Regions from separate parts of the Kosakonia sp. MUSA4 genome, predicted to be linked through region 1. Evidence: predicted binding sites of a transcription regulator. Region 1 holds the regulator's gene; the other holds the start of a gene.

Evidence for each region. Region 1 encodes PurR, which represses purine synthesis genes. Its sites were predicted from a motif close to CANGCAAACGTTTGCNTG; they were not measured.
Region 2: the regulator PurR is predicted to act here: its motif matches at 1,556-1,573, upstream of cvpA (colicin V production protein).

Annotation. Positions count from the first base shown of each region.
Region 1 covers NZ_CP025697.1:2,173,215-2,176,337, forward strand. Annotated here, with positions in the region: gene punC (purine nucleoside transporter PunC) at 1-231, opposite strand, end outside; gene punR (DNA-binding transcriptional activator PunR) at 342-1,253, shown strand; gene purR (HTH-type transcriptional repressor PurR) at 1,273-2,298, opposite strand; gene C0557_RS10360 (YnhF family membrane protein) at 2,598-2,687, shown strand; gene C0557_RS10365 (MFS transporter) at 2,854-3,123, shown strand, end outside.
Region 2 covers NZ_CP025697.1:3,651,527-3,654,649, reverse strand. Annotated here, with positions in the region: gene folC (bifunctional tetrahydrofolate synthase/dihydrofolate synthase) at 1-697, shown strand, start outside; gene dedD (cell division protein DedD) at 687-1,397, shown strand; gene cvpA (colicin V production protein) at 1,629-2,117, shown strand; gene purF (amidophosphoribosyltransferase) at 2,151-3,123, shown strand, end outside.

The DNA of each region.
Region 1 (3,123 bases):
CCCGCTCAACAGAATAGGTCTGCGGCCATAGCGATCCGACAATGGCCCCCACACCAGTTGTGCGACAGCAAAGCCTGCCAGGAACAAACTGAGCGTGGCGCTAACGATGGCCGGAGAGGTTTGCAAATCTTGTTGTATCGCGCTAAACGCGGGCAGGTACATGTCGGTGGCTAAAAAGCCCAGCACGCTTAATCCCGCGAGCCAGACTAAAAATCCTTTGCCAGGTTGCATTCGAGTTCTCACCTTGTTGCTTCTTCAGGGCTGTCGAGTGTAAGGAGTGCTTTCCTGCTTGTGAAACGCTAATATTTGCGCAGTGATTTCAAAATTTTTGCAGGCAGATTATGTGGTCAGAATATTCACTGGAAGTGGTAGATGCTGTTGCGCGCAACGGTAGTTTCAGCGGTGCCGCCCAGGAGCTGCACCGTGTACCTTCAGCAGTGAGCTATACCGTGCGCCAACTCGAAGAGTGGCTGGCGGTTCCGTTATTCGAACGCCGTCATCGCGATGTGGAGCTAACACCCGCCGGAAGCTGGTTTTTAAAAGAGGGGCGATCTGTTATCAAAAAAATGCAGATCACCCGCCAACAGTGTCAACAGATCGCTAACGGCTGGCGCGGCCAGCTGGCGATTGCCGTGGATAACATTGTGAAACCGGCGCGAACACGGCAACTGATCGTCGATTTCTACCGACATTTTAACGATGTCGAGTTACAGGTTTACCAGGAGGTGTTCAACGGTGTCTGGGATGCGCTGGCAGATGGACGCGTTGAGGTGGCGATTGGCGCGACCCAGGCGATCCCGGTCGGTGGACGCTACGCGTTTCGTGATATGGGCATGCTGAGCTGGAAATGCGTGGTTTCCAGCCGCCATCCACTGGCATCAATGCCCGGCCCGCTAAGCGATGAAACGTTGCGCAACTGGCCTTCGTTGATTCAGGAAGATACGTCGCGCTCGTTGCCTAAACGCATTACCTGGCTGCTGGATAACCAGAAGCGGGTCATCGTGCCGGACTGGTCCGCTTCCGAAGCCTGCCTTTCTGCCGGGCTGTGCGTGGGGATGGTGCCCGCGCATTTCGCCCGTCCACGGCTGGACAGCGGCGACTGGGTGGCGCTGGAACTGGAGAACCCTTTTCCGGATGCGGCCTGCTGCCTGACATGGCAACAAAACGACGCATCACCGGCGTTGAGCTGGCTGCTGGAGTATCTGGGGGACAGTGAGACGCTGAACAGCGAATGGTTGCGGGAGCCGGAGTAACGGCCCCCGCGGGATGTGATTAACGGCGGTAGTCGCGGAACGGGCCATCCGCCACCGAGCGGCGTTCGATCAGGCGCGGATGAACTTCAATGGATTGCGACTCTTCGCGTTTGTTGACGATACGATCGAGCAACATGGTAAACGCTGTTTCACCCAGCGAATCTTTCGGCTGATGGATGGTGGTCAGCGCGGGCGTAAAGTAGCGGGAATTGCGCACATTGTCATAGCCGATCAGCGAAATGTCCTGGGGAACGCGCAGCCCCATCTCATCTGCCGCGCAGAGCGCGCCCATCGCCATAATATCGCCGCCGCAGAACACGGCAGTGGGGCGGTGTGACTGGTTGAGGATCTGCTGCATCGCCCGGTAACCCGATTCCGGTTCAAAGTCGCCCTGTACGATCCAGTTTTCCGGTACGGTGATGATCGCTTCTTCCATCGCCTTCATAAAACCAGCGAGGCGGCCAGCGCCGGTGTTGCGCTCCAGCGGGCCTGGAATGACGCCGATATCGCGATGCCCGCGCTCAATCAGATAGCGGCCGGCCATATAGCCGCCTTCAAAAGCGTTATCAATGACCGAGTCGGTAAAATCGGCTTTCGCCTCGCCCCAGTCCATCACCACCATCGGGATATTACGGTACTCTTCCAGCATGCTCAGCAGCGATTCCGGGTATTCGGAGCACATCACCAGCAGGCCATCGACACGTTTTTGCGCCATCATCGACAGGTAGGCGCGCTGTTTCTCAAGGTTGTTCCAGGCGTTGCCAAGGATCAAGGTGTAGCCTTTCTGGAAGCATTTTTTCTCTACAGCTTCGATGATCTCGGCAAAATAGGCGGCTTCGCTGCTGGTGGCCAGCAAACCGATCGATTTAGTGTGATTGACTTTCAGGCTACGCGCCACGGCGCTGGGGGAGTAATGCAACTCTTTGATCGCTGCCCATACGGCGTTGCGGGTCTCTTCAGCGACGAAGCGCGTTTTGTTGATTACATGTGATACGGTTGTAGTGGAAACGTTTGCTCGTTTCGCGACGTCTTTAATCGTTGCCATCAGAAATCACTCCAGACCATATCATAAGCTCCTGATAATACTTAAGGTAAACGTTTGCCTTCAATCACCCTGAACCCCAGCAAAGTGAGTGCGGTACGCCGGGAAAAAGACACTAAACGTCAGGAGGGGAGTCAATGGCCGGTACGCTAATAAATTTAGCGTCGAATTTTGTCTTATCTTGAGCAAAAGGGGAAGCGCTAAAACATATCTCCCGCTAATTCCTGCAAGATTTTTATGATTATCTGTGCAAAAATGCGCAAACTCACTTTTTGTGGGGAAATGAAAATGGAGAAAAATTGATGAGCACCGATCTGAAGTATTCTTTGGTCACTACTGTCATTGTTCTGAGCCTGATTGTTTTCGGTGGGCTGACCGCCGCGCTGCATTGATCTGACACGAGGGAGAGCCTTCTCCCTCGGCTTTTCCCCCGCCATTGTTATCACTTCTGCAATAATCTTTTGTCATCCTGCTAACTTCTGTTTTTTGTGATTCATGTCATACTTTTGACTTCTGCGACAGTGTCCCCAACCGACACGGCTTTTTCGGAGTCAAACGATGAAAATTAATTTCCCTCTGCTTGCCCTGGCGATTGGCGCCTTTGGGATAGGTACAACGGAGTTCTCCCCGATGGGGTTGCTGCCCGTTATTGCCCGTGGCGTCGATGTTTCCATTCCGGCGGCGGGAATGCTGATTAGCGCTTATGCGATTGGCGTGATGGTGGGGGCGCCGCTAATGACGCTGCTGCTGTCACACCGTGGCAGACGTAACGCGCTGATCTTCCTGATGGCGATCTTTACACTGGGCAACGTGCTGTCGGCAATCGCG
Region 2 (3,123 bases), 1.5 Mb from region 1:
TTTCCGCGGAGGTAAACCGGCAGTGGTCGGCGAACCGGATATGCCGCAGACCATCGCCGAGGTGGCGCAGGAGAAGGGCGCGCTGCTGCTGCGCCGGGGCGTTGACTGGAATTATGACGTTAACGCGCAGGGCTGGCGTTTTCGTGATGCCCAGGGCGAGCTTACCGATCTGCCGCTGCCGCAGGTACCGCAGCCAAATGCGGCAACCGCGCTGGCTGCGCTACGCGCCAGTAAGCTGGCGGTCAGCGAGCAGGCGATCCGCGACGGCATCGCCGGTGCTATTTTGCCGGGACGTTTCCAGATTGTCAGCGAGTCGCCGCGTTTGATCCTCGATGTTGCCCACAATCCTCACGCTGCCGGTTACCTTGCCAGCCGTCTTGCCACGTTACCGAAGAAGGGCCGCGTACTGGCGGTGATTGGCATGTTGCATGACAAAGACATCGCCGGGACGCTTGCCTGTCTGGAGCCGGTGGTCGATAGCTGGTATTGTGCCCCACTGGAAGGGCCGCGCGGCGCAATGGCAGAACAACTGCTGGAGCATCTGAATTCTGGCCGCGCGTGGCCGGATGTTGCGCAGGCCTGGCAGGCGGCGATGGCCGATGCCGACGCCAACGATACTGTTCTGGTGTGTGGATCGTTCCACACGGTGGCACATGTCATGGAAGCGATGGATGCGGGGAGAACCGGTGGCAAGTAAGTTTCAGAACCGTTTGATGGGTACCATTGTGCTGGTTGCGCTCGGGGTGATTATTCTTCCCGGGCTTCTCGACGGGCAGAAAAAACATTATCAGGATGAGTTTGCCGCGATCCCGCTGGTGCCGAAACCTGGCGATCGCGATGAGCCGGACATGATGCCGGCTGCGACGCAGGCACTTCCGGCGCAGCCGCCGGAAGGCGCGGCGGAAGAGGTGCGCGCTGGCGATGCAGAAGCACCGTCGCTGGATGCGTCAAGGCTGGCGGCGAACGGCACTCCGCAACCGGAAGTCACCAGCACGCCGGTTGAACAAGCGAAACCTAAACCACAGCCAAAACCGCAGGCGCAGCAACAAACCGCGCCGCCTGCAACGCGTGATAAAGCCAGCGAGCAACTCGCTGTGGCAAACGAAACATCGACGCCGCCAGCGAAAGCGCAGGACGACAAAACGGTGCCAACCGGTAAAGCGTATGTGGTGCAGCTTGGCGCGCTGAAGAATGCGGATAAAGTGAATGAAATCGTTGGTAAATTACGTGGCGCAGGTTATCGCGTTTACACGTCGCCGACGACGCCGGTTCAGGGTAAAATCACCCGTATTCTGGTGGGGCCGGATGCGTCACGGGATAAGCTGAAAGGCTCGCTGGAGGAGTTGAAACAGCTCTCCGGGCTGAGCGGTGTGGTGATGGGCTATACGCCGAACTAAAGGCCGAAGAGAAAAAAACAGCGCCACTTCTCATCCCTCTCTGCACGGCAAAGTGGGCAGGGATGAGGGGAAATAAAGCCCTGACGAGAGGCAACCGGAACCGTGGCGTTGAATATTTTTTCAGCGCCATTTTTATTTCCGCGCGGGAAGGAAATCCCTACGCAAACGTTTTCTTTTTCTGTTAGAATGCGCCCCGAACTGGACGACTGGGCGTAAAATCGTGGGACACATATGGTCTGGATTGATTACGCCATCATTGCGGTGATTGGTTTTTCTTGTCTGGTAAGCCTGATCCGCGGCTTTGTTCGTGAAGCGTTATCGCTGGTGACATGGGGCTGTGCTTTCTTTGTCGCCAGTCATTACTATACTTACCTGTCTGTCTGGTTCACGGGCTTTGAAGACGAACTGGTGCGCAATGGGATAGCCATCGCGGTACTGTTCATCGCGACGCTGATTGTCGGTGCTATCGTTAACTATGTGATCGGTGCGCTGGTCGAGAAGACTGGCCTGTCGGGTACAGACAGAGTACTGGGGATCTGTTTTGGCGCGCTACGCGGCGTACTGATCGTCGCCGCCATTCTGTTCTTTCTCGATACCTTTACCGGGCTGTCGAAAAGTGAAGACTGGCAGAAGTCGCAGCTTATCCCACAATTCAGCTTCATCATCAGATGGTTCTTTGACTATCTGCAAAGTTCGTCGAGTTTCTTGCCCAGGGCATAGGCCCTGAGATGTGGCTTAACGAGGAAAAGACGTATGTGCGGTATTGTCGGTATCGCCGGTTTTATGCCGGTAAACCAGTCGATTTATGACGCGTTGTCGGTGCTTCAGCACCGTGGGCAGGATGCCGCAGGCATCATCACCATCGACGAAAACAACTGTTTCCGTCTGCGTAAGGCGAATGGTCTGGTGAATGATGTATTCGAGGCCCGCCATATGCAGCGCCTGCAAGGCAATATGGGGATTGGCCACGTACGTTATCCTACCGCGGGCAGTTCCAGCGCCTCTGAAGCGCAGCCGTTTTACGTTAACTCCCCTTACGGCATCACGCTGGCGCACAACGGCAATCTGACCAATGCGCATGAGCTGCGTAAAAAGCTGTTCGAAGAGAAGCGCCGCCACATTAACACCACTTCTGATTCTGAAATCCTGCTCAATGTGTTTGCCAGCGAGCTGGATAACTTCCGCCACTACCCGCTGGAAGCTGACAACGTTTTTGCCGCCATTGCCGGCACTAACCGCCAGATCCGCGGTGCTTATGCCTGCGTGGCGATGATTATCGGTCACGGTATGGTGGCTTTCCGCGATCCGAATGGCATTCGCCCGCTGGTGCTGGGCAAACGTGAAATCGGCGATGGCCGCACTGAATATATGGTGGCCTCTGAAAGCGTAGCGCTGGATACGCTGGGCTTCGAATTCCTGCGTGATGTCGCGCCGGGCGAAGCGGTGTATATCACCGAAAAAGGCCAGCTGTTCAGCCGTCAGTGTGCGGATAACCCGGTCAGCAACCCGTGCCTGTTCGAATACGTTTATTTCGCGCGTCCGGACTCCTTCATCGACAAAATTTCCGTCTACAGCGCCCGCGTCAATATGGGCACTAAGCTGGGCGAGAAAATCGCGCGCGAGTGGGAAGATCTGGATATCGACGTGGTTATTCCTATCCCGGAAACCTCCTGTGATATCGCGCTGGAAATTGCGCGTATCCTTGGTAAACCGTACCGTCAGGGCT